2 regions of the Nocardia sp. 149-1B genome follow, and region 1 is predicted to be linked to the other one. Evidence: riboswitches for the same ligand, from Rfam matches in the RefSeq annotation. Region 1 holds a riboswitch; the other holds the start of a gene.
What was found. A riboswitch is a leader RNA that binds a small molecule or an ion and turns the genes downstream of it on or off. The one in region 1 is predicted to bind S-adenosylmethionine.
Positions count from the first base shown of each region.

Region 1 (7,923 bases):
CTCGGCGGCGTGCGCGACGAGGCCGAGATCCGTGGCCACCGGCGCACGTACGTCGGCGCGCTCCCGGGCCGGATCGTCCGGGCCATCAAGGAGGCCGGTTCCATGAACCCGGTCGTGCTGCTCGACGAGGTCGACAAGGTGGGCGCTGACTACCGCGGCGACCCGGCCGCGGCGCTCCTCGAGGTGCTCGACCCCGCGCAGAACCACACGTTCCGCGACCACTACCTCGAGCTCGACCTGGACCTCTCCGACGTGCTGTTCATCGCCACCGCCAACGTGGTCGAGCAGATCCCCTCGGCGCTGCTGGACCGGATGGAGCTGGTCACCCTCGACGGCTACACCGAGGACGACAAGGTCGCGATCGCCCGCGACTTCCTGCTGCCCCGGCAGCTGGAGCGGGCCGCGCTGACCGCCGACGAGGTGAGCATCACCGACGCGGCGCTGCGCGAGATGGCCGCGAACTACACCCGCGAGGCCGGCGTACGCCAGATGGAGCGGCTGCTGGCCAAGGCCCTGCGCAAGGCCGCGACGCGGCTCGCGACCGGGGCTGAGCACGTCGACATCGACCTGGCCGACCTCAAGGAGCTCGTCGGCCGGCCGCGGTTCACCCCCGAGGCCCCGGAGCGTACGGCGGTACCGGGCGTGGCCACGGGCCTGGCGGTGACCGGCCTGGGCGGCGACGTGCTGTTCATCGAGGCGTCTGCCTCCGAGGGCACGGCCGGACTGACCCTGACCGGCCAGCTCGGCGACGTGATGAAGGAGTCGGCGCAGATCGCGCTGTCGTTCGTCCGCGCGCACGCGGCCGAGCTCGGCGTGGACCCGTCCTTCTTCGAGAAGGCGATCCACGTGCACGTGCCGGCCGGTGCGACGCCCAAGGACGGCCCGTCCGCCGGCATCACGATGGTCACCGCGCTCACCTCGCTGGCCACCGGGCGCCCGGTGCGCTCGGAGGTCGGCATGACCGGTGAGGTCACGCTCAACGGGCGGGTGCTGCCGATCGGCGGGCTGAAGCAGAAGCTGCTCGCCGCGCAACGCAACGGCCTGACCGAGGTGTTCGTGCCGCTGCGCAACGAGCCCGACCTGGACGACGTACCGGCCGACGTCCTCGAGACGGTCACCGTGCACCCGGTCAGCGACGTGCTGGACGTGGTCCGTGGTGCCTTGGCCGAGCCGGTTGCGGTCACGGTCGCCGCGTGATCCCGCCAGCCGGCGCAGTCTGGGCACAGACTGCGCCGGCTCGACAAGGACGTGAGACGACGGCCGTCCAGCATGTGGATGCGATGTGCACATGCTGAGACGGCCGTCGTACTGTTGTCAGCAGCTCATCAAGAGGGACTGAGGGATACGGCCCAGTGAAGTCCCGGCAACCGCCGCGAACCTCCGCCGCCCGGCATCAGCCAGGAAGCGGTTCGCGGAAACGGTGCCAATTCCGCCCGGGGCGACCGTCGCACCCGGGGAAGATGAGGAGGAGGACTTCATGAGCGCTCTTGTCACCGAGGCACCCGCCCGCACCGCCGGCGTTCCCGGCGCCCCCCGCGAGGGCGCGTTCGGCAACGCCGTCGCCCTGGCCTGCCGCGAGTGCGGCCACCAGGTCGAGCTCGGTCCGCACTACGCCTGTCCGGAGTGCTTCGGCCCGCTGGAGATCGCCTACCAGTTCCCGCGGATCACCCGCGAGGAGATCGAGGCCGGTCCGCGCAACATCTGGCGCTACAAGGCGCTGCTGCCCGTGCCGACCGACATCGAGCAGAGCCCCAACACCGAGCCGGGCTTCACCCGCCTGCTGCGCGCGAACAACCTCGCCGCCGAGCTCGGCATCACGAACCTGTGGGTCAAGGACGACTCGACCAACCCCACCAACTCCTTCAAGGACCGCGTCGTCGCCTGCGCCCTGAGCGCCGCCCGCGAGTTCGGCTCGAAGGTGTTCGCCTGTCCGAGCACCGGCAACCTCGCGAACGCCGTCGCCGCCGCCGGTGCCCGTGCGGGCATCAAGACCGTGGTGTTCATCCCGAGCAACCTCGAGCACCCCAAGCAGGTGAACTCGGCGGTCTTCACCGACTCGCTGGTCGCCGTCAACGGCAACTACGACGACGTCAACAAGCTCGCCTCCGAGATCGCCGGCGAGGAGGACGGGTGGGCGTTCGTCAACGTCAACGTCCGTCCGTACTACGCCGAGGGGTCCAAGACGCTGGGCTATGAGATCGCCGAGCAGCTCGGCTGGCGCCTGCCCGACCAGATCGTGATCCCCGTGGCCAGCGGCTCCCAGCTGACCAAGGTGCACAAGGCCTTCCAGGAGCTGATCGAGCTCGGCCTCGTCGAGGACAAGCCCTACCGGGTGTACGGCGCGCAGGCGGCCGGCTGCTCCCCGGTCTCGGTGGCCTACAAGGCCGGCGTCGACGCGATCCGCCCGGTCAAGCCCGACACCATCGCCAAGAGCCTCGCGATCGGCAACCCCGCCGACGGCATCTACGTGCTCGACATCTGCCGCGAGACCGGTGGGGCCGTCGAGGACGTCACCGACGATGAGGTCCGCGACGGCATCGTGCTGCTCGCCCGGACCGAAGGCATCTTCACCGAGACCGCCGGCGGCACCACGGTCGCGGTGCTCAAGAAGCTCGTCGAGACCGGCCAGCTGGACACCGAGCTCGAGACCGTCGTCATCAACACCGGCCACGGGCTGAAGACCCTCGACGCCGTGGCCGGCCAGGTCGCCCCGGCGGCGACCATCGACCCGTCGTACGCCGCCTTCGCCGCCACCGGCCTGGCCTGACCCACCGAGGAGCATCCGAACCATGAGCGTGTCCGTCCGGATCCCGACCATCCTGCGCACCTACACCGGCGGGGAGTCCGAGGTCAGCGCCTCCGGTGCGACTCTGGCCGAGGTGCTCGACGACCTCGACGGCAGCTACGCCGGGATCAAGGGCCGGATCCTCGACGAGGCCGGCTCGCTGCGCCGGTTCGTGAACGTCTACGTCGGCAACGAGGACGTCCGCTTCCTCGACAACCTCGACACCCCCACCCCCGACGGCACCCAGATCTCGGTCATCCCCGCCGTCGCCGGCGGCTGACCCCCCACGCATGTAACGCGGGGTTGTTGGATCTAGGCACCCCCTTGCAAGGGGGTCACCAGATCCCCTAACCCCGCGTTACAGCAGCGGGGGAGGGCGCTCCACCGGCCGTTCACCCGGACGTGCTTCAACGGGGTGGTGACTCGCGCTCGCACCCGACTCCTGGTCCTGACGACCACCGCCACGGCCGGCATGCTCGCCGGAGCGGCGATGGCCGGCCGGGGCCTGCTCCAGCGCCAGGCCGCCGCTGCCCGGCGGGTGATCGGCAAGCCGCTGGGGGAGGAGGCGATCGACGCCGACCGGGTGTGGAAGAAGAAGTACGGCGCACCGCTCGACCTGCTGCTCCTCGGCGACTCGATCGCGGCCGGCCTCGGTGCCGAGCGCCCCAAGGAGACTCTCGGCGGGCGGCTGGCGCGAGCGCTGGCGAAGGAGACCGGCCGGGCCGTGCGGCTCCGGACCGCCGCCCAGGTCGGCTCGGAGTCCTCCATGCTGGGCGCCCAGCTCGACGGGCTGCCCCCGACGTACCGCCCCGACGTGGCGGTCATCGTCGTCGGCGGCAACGACGTGACCCACCGAGTCCCGGTCGCCGACGCGGCGAAGCACCTCGAGGAGACGGTGCGCGCGCTGCGCGATCGCGGTGCGGGCGTCGTCGTCGGCACCTGCCCCGACCTCGGGGCCCTGCGGCCGGTGCCCCAACCCCTCCGGGCGCTCGGCTCGCGGGCCTCCCGGCAGCTGGCGCTCGCGCAGGAGACCGCGGCGATCGCGGCCGGGGCGCACGCGGTGTCGCTCGCCGATGTGGTCGGTCCGTTCTTCATCACCAACCCCGACGAGATGTTCAGCCTGGACCGGTTCCACCCGAGCGCGCTCGGTTACCAGCGGACCGCCAAGGCGATGCTGCCCTCGGTGCTGGCCGCGCTCGGGCTCCGCGAGGACCTGCCGTTCGGCCACCGAGCTCCGGGTGACCGGCGGTGACGGTTCACCCTTGACACCGGGGTGGGGTCGGCCCCACAGTATCGGTGGGAACGCTCCCAAACTCCTCGGCCCCGGCGAGGGGTGGACCGCGATGGCCTTGCCGGGGACGAACGGGAGTGCCCGCCGCCGACCGCTGTCGGCGGGCGGAACCCACCGTGCGGCGGGCCCGGGAACACCTCGACGTCCCGGGCCCGTCGTCCTTCCTCGGCCGGGCCCCGGTCAATGCCCCCGACCCGGCGTCGCCGCGTCCGTGACGACGGCATACTGACGCCATGGCCCGTCGCCCTCGCACTCGTCCCACGCTCGAGGAGGTCGCCGCGCTGGCCGGCGTCGGCCGGGGCACCGCCTCGCGCGTGATCAACGGCGGTGCGAAGGTCTCCGACCGGGCCCGGCAGGCGGTGGAGGAGGCGATCACCGAGCTCGGCTACGTGCCGAACGCCGCCGCCCGCGCCCTGGTCACCCGCCGCACCGACGCCGTCGCGCTGGTGATCGCGGAGTCCGAGGAGCGGGTGTTCGGGGAGCCGTTCTTCGCCGGGGTCGTTCGCGGGATCGGCACGGCCCTGGCCTCCGCCGACCGGCAGCTGGTGCTGATCCTCGCCGACGCGCGGCGCCGTGGCAGCCTGGAGCAGTACCTCACCCGCCAGCACGTCGACGGGGTGCTGCTCCTCTCGTTGCACGACGACGACACGCTGCCCGACCGGATCCGCGGGCACGGCCTGCCGGTGGTCGTGGGCGGACGGGGCCGCACCAACGTCACCACCGGGTTCGTGGACGTCGACAACGTCCAGGGCGCCGGGCTCGCCGTCGCCCACCTCGCCGAGCGCGGCCGCACCCGCATCGGCACCATCGCCGGGCCGGCGGACATGGTCGCCGGCAGCTCCCGGTTCGAGGGGTACGTCGAGGCGCTGACCGCCGCGGACCGGCCCTTCGACGAGCGGCTCGTGGCCCGAGGCGACTTCAGCCAGGACAGCGGGGCGCGCGCGATGCGGACGCTCCTGCAGCGCGAGCCGAAGATCGACGGGGTGTTCTGCGCCAACGACCTGATGGCGGTCGGGGCGCTCCAGACCCTGCGCGACGCGGGCCGCCGGGTGCCGGAGGACGTGGCGGTCGTGGGCTTCGAGGACGCGCCGGTCGCGCGCTCCACGGTGCCGCCGTTGACGACCGTGCACCAGTCGCCGGGCTCGATGGGCCGCGAGATGGTGGCGCTGCTCCTGGACACCATGGCGACCGGCGACATGCTGCTGCCCGGTCGCATGCTCCCCACGCGGCTCGTCGTACGGCAGAGCAGCTGAACGCCTTCGGGGCTCGCGTCGCGATTCCCCCGAAGGTCTGGAACAGCGCCGCGCACCACGTCGGCGGTGACTAGTGCCGCGTCCCAGAAGTTCTTGGGCGCTTCGCGCCCCCACGGCACGCACCTCGCTGCGTTGCCGACGCTTGCGAGACGAGCGGGTATGGCGGCGCGCCGGCGCCTGGCGATGCACCCACCCTGAGAACGCCAACCGTCTAACAACTTCCGAGACGCGACACTAGGGTTCGCTCGTGGATGCGAGCGACCAGCCGACGACGCCGTTGGTCCTGCTCGTCACCTGTGCCGACTGGCCCGAGGGTGAGCCCGGGCACGGCGCACTGGACGCCGCCCTCGAGGCGCGCGGGCTGACCGGTCGCTGGGTCGTCTGGGACGACCTGAGTGTCGACTGGGGTGCGGCCGACGTGGTCGCGGTCCGTTCCACGTGGGACTACGACGGCCGGCTCGGTGAGTTCCTGGGCTGGGCGTCCGGGGTCGGGCCGGCCCTGCTCAACGGCGTGGAGGTGTTCCGGTGGAACACCGACAAGCGGTATCTCGTCGAGCTGCAGGCCGCCGGCCTGCCCGTGGTGCCGACGGTCGCCGCCGACACGGTGTTCGACGTCCGTGCGGCGGCCGACGCCTTCGGGCTCGCGGTGGTCAAGCCGCGGGTCGGTGCCGGTGGCCGCGGCCTCGAGGTCGTCTCGGACGGCCGGATCTGGCTGCCCACGCCCGACGGTCACCAGGGGCCGTGGGTGGTGCAGCCACTGGTCGAGTCGATCCACCACGATGGCGAGACCTCGGTGTTCGTGATCGCGGGCCACCCGGTGAGCCAGGTGCAGAAGCTGCCGAGCACCTCCGACATCCGGGTGCACGAGCGCTTCGGCGGCACCACGCGCTCGGTCGAGGTGTCGCGCGAGGCCGCGCTGCTGGCGGCGAAGGCGATCGCCACCGTGGTCGACCTGCTCGGCACCGAGGTCGTCTACGGCCGGGTCGACATGATGCGCCACCGGGGCCGGCTCGTCGTCAGCGAGATCGAGCTGACCGAGCCCGGTCTCTACCTCGACGTGCTCCCGCTCAACGCGCTGCCGTTCGCCGATGCGGTCGCGGCCCGGGCGATCCCCCGCACCTGGTGAGTGTCGCGTGACCGGCGCGGATCCCAACCTTTCGGGCGCCTGAAGCGTTCTGATCGTCATGAGTGGCGACGAGCAGGACTTCAGCCGGTGGGCCGGCGAGCGCCAGCTCGCGCTGCTGCGCACGGCGGTCCTGCTCACCGGGGACCGCCACCGTGCCGAGGACCTGGTGCAGGACGCGCTCACCCAAGTGGCGCTGCGTTGGCGTCGGCTGCGCGACGGGAACCCGGAGGCCTACGCCCGACAGGTGATCGTGCGCGGCAACATCTCGTGGTGGCGCAAGCACCGCCACGAGGTCGTGCTCGACGTGTACGACGACGCCGCCTCCAGCCCGGCTGACACGTCCGGCGCCGAGCGACGCATCGTGCTCGACCGGGCCCTGGCCGCGCTGACTCCGCGGCAGCGCGCGACGGTCGTGCTCCGCTACTACGACGACCTGTCGGAGCGGGAGACCGCCGAGGCCCTCGGCGTCTCGGTCGGCACCGTCAAGAGCCAGACACATCTCGCCCTGCGCCGTCTCCGCGAGACGTCGCCCGAGCTCGCCGAGCTGATCGGAGAGGACCACCGATGACCGACCAGGACCTGCGCGACCTCCTCCAGGAGCGGGTCGCCGACCTGACCACCACAGACCTCGCGTCGACCGCCTGGCGCGACGCCGCCCGCCGGCGTACCCGCCGCCGTGCCGGTGCTGTCGCGTGCCTGGGTGCGGGCGCGCTCGCGGCGGCCGGCGTCGTCGCGATCGTCGACACCCGCCACGAGCCGCGCAGCGACGGAGCCCCGGCGACGTCGTCGACGACCACCGCGGAGCCGGGGCCCGACGCCGTCAGCCGGGGCGTGCAGGTGTGGTGGAGCCCCGACCTGTTCCAGGAGACCCAGCTGCCGTGGCTGCCCGACTCCCCGCTGCCCCGCGAGGTGGTCGACGCGCCGGAGGCCGCCCTTGACCAGGCCGTGCACCCGCTCGACCGGGCGATGGCTGCCCTGGGGGTGGGCGACAGCGCCGTCAAGCTGCTGGGCCCCTCGGGTGAGCAGCGGCTGCTCGACACCCCGGGCCTGATCGCGACGTCGTCGACCCTCTCGCCGGACGGCCGGCGGCTGGTCTTCGCCGACGGACACGTGCTGCGGGTCTACACGCTCGCCACGGGCCGGTGGAGCGAGATCGACGCCGGTGACGCGGATACGGCGTACGTCGCCTGGGCCGACGACGCCACCTTGTGGCTGCCCCCGGAGCCGTTCCGCGGGCGGGGGCCGCTGCTGGACCTCGCCGGCGACCGCGTCGGCACCGCCGTCCTCGAGGCGCCGGGCAACGTCGTCGACGGCGCCGCGGCGGACGCCGTCGCGATGGGTCCGTGGAAGGAGAACAATGCCGGTCTGGTCGCGCAGGCCTGGGAGCTGAGCGGCGCGGCCCTCCCGGTGCGTGATCCGGAGCGCGACCAGGCCGATCCGGCCTATCTCGCGGTCACCGGTGGGCGCG
Region 1 is NZ_CM173233.1:576,022-583,944, forward strand. It holds gene lon (endopeptidase La) at 1-1,197, shown strand, start outside; SAM riboswitch class I at 1,320-1,467, shown strand; gene thrC (threonine synthase) at 1,478-2,767, shown strand; gene AC3ANS_RS02705 (MoaD/ThiS family protein) at 2,790-3,065, shown strand; gene AC3ANS_RS02710 (SGNH/GDSL hydrolase family protein) at 3,204-4,037, shown strand; gene AC3ANS_RS02715 (LacI family DNA-binding transcriptional regulator) at 4,310-5,329, shown strand; gene AC3ANS_RS02720 (ATP-grasp domain-containing protein) at 5,577-6,455, shown strand; gene AC3ANS_RS02725 (SigE family RNA polymerase sigma factor) at 6,514-7,023, shown strand; gene AC3ANS_RS02730 (TolB-like translocation protein) at 7,020-7,923, shown strand, end outside.

Region 2 (7,923 bases), 750 kb from region 1:
GAGCCCCAGGCCCAGTCGCACGCCTACGAGGCGCTGGCGGCCTGGGGCCTACCGATCAGCGACCAGGTCCGGGTCGTGCCGAGCCTGGCGGACGTTGAGGACTACATCGACAACGCCGGCGAGCACCGCCACACGATCGTTCCCTACGAGATCGACGGCGTGGTGATCAAGGTCGACGACGTCGCGCTGCAGCGGCGGCTCGGCTCGACCAGCCGCGCGCCCCGGTGGGCGATCGCGTTCAAGTACCCGCCCGAGGAGGTCAACGCCAAGCTCCTCGAGATCCGGGTCAACGTCGGGCGCACCGGCCGCGTGACGCCGTACGGCGTGATGGAGCCGACCAAGGTCGCGGGATCGACCGTCGAGAACGCCACGCTGCACAACTACTACGAGGTCGAGCGCAAGGACGTGCGCCCGGGCGACACGGTGATCCTGCGCAAGGCCGGTGACGTGATCCCCGAGATCCTCGGCCCGGTGCTGCCGTTGCGTCCCGAGGGCCTGCCGGCCTGGGTGGGGCCGACCGAGTGCCCCGCCTGCGGGACCACGCTGGTCGAGCAGAAGGAGGGCGACAAGGACCGTCGCTGCCCCAACCACCAGTTCTGCCCGGCGCAGGTGCGCGAGCGGGTCTTCCACGTGGCGGGTCGCGGCGCCTTCGACATCGAGGGCCTGGGCTACGAGGCCGCGGTGGCGCTCCTCGACGCCGGGGTGATCGACAACGAGGGCGAGGTGTTCGACCTCGACGCGTCCCAGCTGCTGCGGGCCCCGTTGTTCACGCGGGCGCCGAAGAAGGGCGAGGGTGACGCCCCGGTCCTCAGTGCCAACGGGCAGCGACTCCTCGACAACCTCGCGAAGGCCAAGCAGGTGCCGCTGTGGCGGGTGCTGGTCGCGCTGTCCATCCGCCACGTCGGCCCCACCGCGGCCCGGGCGCTGGCCCAGGAGTTCGGCTCGATGGCCGCCATCCGGGCGGCCGCCGAGGAGGAGCTCGCGGCGGCCGAGGGTGTCGGGCCGACGATCGCCGAGGCCGTGATCGAGTGGTTCAAGGAGCCCTGGCACGTCCAGATCGTCGACAGCTGGGAGCGCGCCGGCGTGACGATGGCCGACGAGCGCGACGAGTCGGTGCCGCGCACCCTCGAGGGGCTCACGGTCGTGGTCACCGGCTCGCTGGTCGACTTCAGCCGCGACTCGGCCAAGGAGGCGATCCTCGCCCGCGGCGGCAAGGCCGCCGGGTCGGTGTCGAAGAAGACCGACTACGTCGTCGTGGGGGACAACGCCGGGTCCAAGGCCGACAAGGCCGAGCAGCTCGGCGTGCCGGTGCTCGACGAGGCCGGGTTCAAGACGCTGCTCGAGGGCGGGCCCGAGGCGCTCTGACGCGGGCCCGGCTCGCGGTCAGGGCCGCAGCGCCCGGTCGACGAACGCGAACAGGTTGCGGCTCAGGCGCGCCACCTTCTCCTCCGGCGCCAGGGTCTCCTGGGCCGCGCTGAGGGCGGGGGCCGGGATCAGGCCGCGCGCGTGCAGCGAGCAGTCGAGCGCGGAGCAGATGTCCAGGCCGACCGAGTTGCCCTCGCGCCCTGCTCGTCCGGCCCGTCTCGCCACCATCAGGGCGACGCCCTGTCCGGAGTGGGTGGTCGAGCAGATCGAGCACATCCGCGCTCGACGAGATCCCGCGCCGCTGAGGTTGCGGCGGACCTGGAGGCCGACCAGGCCGTGGTCCGGTGTCGGCACCACCAGGTAGCCGACCATCGGGGCCTTCGGGTCCACCCAGCCGAGGAAGTCGAGGTCCGGCCACGGTGTCGAGCCGAGGTCGGGGAGGTTGGCGCGCTGCGCCTCGCCCTTCGAGCAGTTGGCGAAGGACCCGCGGATGTCGCGCTCCGAGACCATGTCCATGGAACCATAGTCATTTGCCTAAACGGTTTAGGCAAATCGGTCGGTCGTCCAGCTCCTCAGCGTGGCGTCCAGGGCCGCCATGATGCGCGACCAGGAGGCGTCGGGCGGCGGCTGGCGGTGGGCGAAGGAGCCGCGCACCTCCAGGTCGACGAAGCCTCGGATCGTGCTCCCCACCAGCCGGACGGCGTGCGTCTGCTCCGCCTCGGGGAGCTCGTAGCCGCGCAGGGTCGCCAGTGCCAGCCGCGCGTGCCGCAGCCCGACGCGGGTCGCCTCGGGCGAGGCGGCGAGCGGGTGGGTGGCGGCGGCGTACCGGCCGGGATGTGTCCGCGCGTAGGTCCGGTACGCGCCGCCCAGCGCCTCGAGAGCCGCGCGGCCGGAGCGGCCGGCGAGCGCCTCCTCCGCCAGGTCGGCGATCTCGTCCAGGGCGCGCACGGCGATCGTCAGCCGCAGCTCGCCCGCGCCGTCGATGTGGGCGTAGAGGCTCGCGACCTTGACGTCGAACCGCCGGGCGAGCGCGGACAGGGTGACCTGCTCGAACCCGATCTCGTCCGCGAGCTCGACCGCGGCCACGGTCAGGCGCTCGGGCGTCAGGCCTGCTCGCGGCACGCGTGCTCCTCCGGTCAGGGATCGGGCCGGAGAAACGCATTCTCCGGTGGAGCAGTCGTACCAGGTCACGGCAGCGGGTGGGACGGCGACACGGTGATCGTCCCCGTGGCCGCGTGACCTGTGGCCCTGCGGTCGGGACATACGCCTCTCGTGACGCGGGTCTCACCGGGCCGATGCTGGGGTCATCGGAGCATCAGGCCCGCGCACTGGGAGGTCGTCATGGTCGTGATCGCATTGATGGTGGTCGGAGGCATCGTGATGGTGACCCTCGTGGCCTTCGCCCTCCTGCGTGGCTGGGGGACCGACCTGCAGCGCACCGAGACCGAGCTGCACCAGCCCGACGCGCATGCCGAGGCGTTCGCCGTACCACCCGGCCAGGACCCGGCGGTGCTGATGGGCGTGCTGCGCTCTGCCGGGTACGTCGCCGTCGAGGAGGCCCCCGACCGGCTGCTCGTCGCGTGCCCGAGCGCACGCGACGCCGAGCGGGTGCGGCACCTGCTCGAGCACACCTACCAGCACTGAGGGGCGTCGCGGACCGGGTCAGGACTCGAAGGTCTGGTTGCCGTACCGCAGGTCCTCCGGTGCCACGCCCCCGCCCTCCGCGGGGATGACCGTGTCACCCGTCTCGCACGCGCCGGTCGAGGTCGAGCAGGTGATGACCCGGTGGCCCTTGACTCGGAACAGGTCGCCGTCCGGTGACCACCCATAGTCGTAGGACTGCCCGTCGAGCGTGACGTGGGTGCCGGCGTCGAGGTCGTACACCTCGACGGTCTTGCCGGTGGGAGCGTCCATCGCCGCGAAACTGCCGTCGGGTGAGAGGACCAGGTAACCGTCTTGTCCTGCGGGGACTCGGAGCAGCGGCTTGCCGCTCCGGGCGTCGACCACCTGGACGTCGTTGCCGACTCGCTCGACGGCGCGACCGCCCTTGATGTCGGGGTAGCCCGGCCCGACCGTGTCGGTGGTCCCGACCTCGCCGGTGCGCCAGTCGACCGTGCGCATCACGTCGTCGGTGCCGACGTACACGATGTCGCCACTGAGCGCGACCGGCGGTGCGGTCCACCCGCCCCAGCTCTTCGCGTCGGGCACCGGGACGCGCGCGACCTCCTTGTCGGTGGAGACGTCGTGGACCACGACCTCGACCTCGCCGTCCACGACCTCGGCGTACGCGAGGTAAGGCTGGGTCGGGTCGACGCCCGGCACCGCCTCCTCGGTCACCACGGAGACCGACCGCACGGTGCCGTCCTCGGTGACCAGCGAGAAGCGCTGGGGGCCGCCGCCGTCGCTGGCGTTGTTGTCGCCGTGCCGCACCAGCAGGCCGGCCGAGGTGTAGTACGTCGACTTGATCGCCTTGTCGTCGATCTGCACGTGCTCGGTGCCGCCGTCGAAGTACACCGTGGTGCCGAGGGTGAAGACCGCGCCGTGGCCCGTGCTCGGGCCCGCCGGCTCGACGCCCCGTGAACCCGGGTGGTCGTCGCCGGTCAAGGACGCACCGACGACGGCGACGACCGTCACGACCGCCACGGTGGCGACGGCGCCGAGACCGGTGGTCGCGCGCCGGCGACGCCTCAGCCGGCGCCCGGTCGTGAGGACCTGGCCCGGGTCGGGCGCGGGGATGGTCAGCGTGGCGGCCTCGTCGTGGAGGAGGGCGCTGAGTCGCTCGGTCATGCGGTGCTCCCGAGGTCGGCGGGGATGACGGTGTCGCCCAGCAGCACGCGCAGCCGGGCGAGGGCGTCGGAGGTCTGGCTCTTGACGGTGCCCTCGCTGATGCCGAGGGCCTGGGCGACCTCGCGCACGCTGAGGTCGTCGTAGTAGCGGAGCACGACCACAGCGCGCTGGCGCGGTGCCAGCTCGCGCAGCGCGTCGACGACGGCCGGCCGCGTGGTCGGGTCGGGGTCGCTGCCGAGCTCGGGGAGCACCTCGGTGGGTCGCTCGTTGCGCCAGCCGCGGCGCCGGAACCACGTCGCTGCGGTGGTCGCGAGCACCACCCGTGCGTACGCCGGTGCGGCAGCGGGGTCCTTGACCTTGCGCCAGGAGGCGTAGGTCTTGGCCAGTGCCGTCTGCACCAGGTCCTCGGCGAGCTGGTGCTCCCCGAGCATCAGGTACGCCGTGCGGTACAGGCCGGGCCACGTGGCGTGCACGAGCTCGGTGAACTCGTCGTCGGTCAGCGGTCTCGCCATCGATCCTCCTCGAGCGGTCGACAGGTAGGACGCGGTGGCCCCGTGATCGGTTGGGCGACCCTACGAGCAGGCCGACGCGCTGCCGGTCTCGGTGACCCAGGCGGGCAGCGGTCGCGGGTCGGGGGTGGGACGGTCGTCCGCGTCGTACGTCCAGGACGGGCCGTGCTCGACGAGCTCCGCGATCCCGCGCACCAGGCGATCGACGTCGTCGGCGGAGGACGCGAGACCGAGGCTCGCGCGCACCGCGGTCCGGCCACCGTTGAGCCGCTCGAGGAACGGGTGCGCGCAGAAGCGGCCGTCGCGCACCCCGACGCCGTGCTCGGCGGAGAGGTACTGCGCGACCAGCTCGGCGCTGTGCCCCTCGACCGTGAACGTCACCACGCCGATCGCCTCGACCTCACCGCGCCACAGGTGCAGGGTCCGGACGCCGGCGATCGACTCGAGGCCAGCGAGCAAGCGGTCGCGCAGCGCCTCCTCGTGGAGCTGGAGCTCGCTGTCCGGCAGCGCCGCGATCGCCTCACACGCGGCCGCGAGCGCGACCGCCCCGACGACGTTGGGGGTGCCGGCCTCGTGCCGCGCGGGCACCGGGGCCCAGGACGTGCCCGCCAGCGTGACCTCACGGACCGCGCCGCCGCCGGCGAGGTACGGCGGCGCCGCGTCGAGCCAGTCGCGGCGCCCGACGAGCACGCCGGCGCCGTACGGCGCGTAGAGCTTGTGCCCCGAGAACGCGAGGTAGTCGATGCCGAGCCGCTCCAGGTGCACCCGGTGGTGGGGGACCAGCTGGGCGCCGTCGACCGCGATGCGGGTCCCGTGGCGGTGAGCGGTCTCGACGAGCTCGGCGAGCGGGAGGATCTCGCCGGTCACGTTCGAGGCACCCGTCACCGCGAGCAGCGCGGCGGGCCGGCGGATGAGCTCGGCCTCGATCGCCGCGAGCGTCTCGGCGACGGTGTCGCGGGCCACCACCGCCCGACCGCGTGCGCCGAGTCCCTGCCAGGGCAGCAGGTTGGCGTGGTGCTCCACGTCGAGGTGGACGACATCGCCGGGGACGGCGGTCGCGAGCAGGTTCAGCGCGTCGGTGGTGTGCCGCACGATCTGCACGACGTCCTCGCTCCGGGCGCCGACGAAGGCGCCGATCGTGCGCCGCGCGGTCTCGTACGCCGCCGTGCTCACCGCCGAGGCGTAGCCGGCGCCGCGGTGCACGCTGGAGTAGTACGGCAGGAACTCGGCCACCCGGTCGGCGACCGACCGCAGGGCGGGTGCGCTGGCCGCGATGTCGAGGTTCGCGTAGCGGACCGTGCCGCCGGTGACGAGGGGGACCTGTTCGGTCGCCCCGACCAGGTCGGCGAGTGGGTGCGTCGTGGCGGCGCTGGTGCGGGTGGTGGTAGGCATGTCGGCACGTCCGTCGGGTCGAGGGACCCGGGTCTGCCGAGTCCGCGCTTGCCGACTGCGGTTGCAGCCGGCCGTGTCCTCACCCGGGGCACCCCACCGCGGAGGAGGGTTGCCGACTGGCCAGCCGGGGCTTCGCACCAGTACTCGTGACGGGCAGCAGGCTAGCAGCGGCGAGCCCTGACGATTTGTTTACCTGCGCGACGTGGACGAGGACGGCTGCGCAACACCCCGGTTACCGGGGCTGGTTCGCCGACATGGCGACGCAACACCGCTTCCCTAGGTTCGCCTCTCCACCTAACAGCACAGAGGGAGCGGACGTGAATCGTCACACCACCAGAGGCGCCGGCGCGGCTCTCGCCGCCGCGGGCCTCGCCTTCTCGATGCTGGCCGTGGGCTCGGGCCCGGTGGCGCAGGCGGCGGACTCGTCCGCCGCGGCCACGGCCAGCTTCTTGGAGCCGTATTACGGCGAGGGAGACCTCGACGGGGACCACCAGATCACCCGGGCCGACCTCGGCCTCCTCAGCGCCCGGTTGGGGACCGGGGCCGACGACGCCGGCTGGAGCAGCGTCGCAGCCGCCGATCTCAACGGCGACCAGGTGCTCGACGTGCGTGACCTGGCTGCCCTGGCCCAGCGCGTCATCTACGACGACGGCGACTTCGACCTGGTCGAGGCCAGCGCCGTGGACATGCAGAAGGCCATGAACGCCGGCGTGATCACCTCGGTCGAGCTGACGAGGGACTACCTGGACCGGATCGCCGCCTACGACGCCACGGTGGTCGACACCAGCGGCGCGGGCCGGCCTCTCAACGCCATCATCGCCACCGGCGGCCAGGCGCTGGCCGCGGCGGCCGAGAGCGACCGGCTGCGAGCTGAGAACGGCGGCCCACGCAGCATGCTCGACGGCATCCCGATCCTGCTCAAGGACAACTACGACACCCGCGACCTGCCGACGACGGCCGGGTGCGCGTGCTGGGAGGGCAACCAGACCTCCGACGACGCCTTCATGGTCGCCGGCCTGCGTGCTGACGGAGCGGTGATCCTCGGCAAGGCCAGCCTCGACGAGTTCGCCTACGGGTTCTCCTCGACCTTCAGTGCCGGGTCGCCCTACGACAGCGCCCTGAGCACGAACGGCGTCAAGTACGTCGCCAGCCCCTACAACACCTCGAAGACCGCCGGCGGCTCCAGCGGCGGCACGGGCGCGGCGATCTCGGCCAACCTCGGCGCCATCGGCTTCGGGACCGACACCGGCGGATCGATCCGCAACCCCTCCAGCTACAACCAGCTGGTCGGCGTGCGGCCGACGGTCGGCCTGGCCAGCCGCGACGGCATCGTGCCGCTAGCACTCAGCCAGGACACCGGCGGGCCGCTGGCCCGGTCGGTCGAGGATGCGGCGATCGCGCTCGACGCGGTCGTCGGCAGCGACCCCAACGACCCGGTCACCGCCGCGGCCGACGCGCACGTGCCGGACTCCTACACGTCGTACCTCGACCCGCACGCGCTGCAGGGCAAGCACTTCGCCTACTTCACCTCGATGGTGCCGCCGGCCTCGGCGACCAACGCGGCGCAAGTGGCCGGACGCCGCATCTTCCTGGACGCGGTCGCCGACCTGCGAGCCGCGGGCGCCACCGTCGACGAGATCGATCCGGCCACGCTGGCCGCGGACTCCTCCAGCGGGCTCAAGGTCGCCGACATCCTGAACGAGGGATCGGGCAGCACCAACGAGTTCAAGCACGATCTGAACGCATACATCGCCCGGCACCTGAGCCCCGAGGTGACGATCCGCTCGCTCGACGACCTCATCGCCTCCAAGCGTTATGTGCCGGGCTACGGCAGCGCCTACGTCAGCCGCAACGCCGTCAGTCAGGCGAC
Region 2 is NZ_CM173233.1:1,324,623-1,332,545, forward strand. It holds gene ligA (NAD-dependent DNA ligase LigA) at 1-1,365, shown strand, start outside; gene AC3ANS_RS06300 (FBP domain-containing protein) at 1,384-1,881, opposite strand; gene AC3ANS_RS06305 (TetR/AcrR family transcriptional regulator) at 1,909-2,487, opposite strand; gene AC3ANS_RS06310 (hypothetical protein) at 2,707-3,009, shown strand; gene AC3ANS_RS06315 (hypothetical protein) at 3,028-4,152, opposite strand; gene AC3ANS_RS06320 (SigE family RNA polymerase sigma factor) at 4,149-4,664, opposite strand; gene AC3ANS_RS06325 (aminotransferase class V-fold PLP-dependent enzyme) at 4,725-6,053, opposite strand; SAM riboswitch class IV at 6,093-6,205, opposite strand; gene AC3ANS_RS06330 (amidase family protein) at 6,371-7,923, shown strand, end outside.
Region 2: linked by a shared signal. The riboswitch ahead of AC3ANS_RS06325 (aminotransferase class V-fold PLP-dependent enzyme) and the one ahead of thrC (threonine synthase) in region 1 are both predicted to bind S-adenosylmethionine.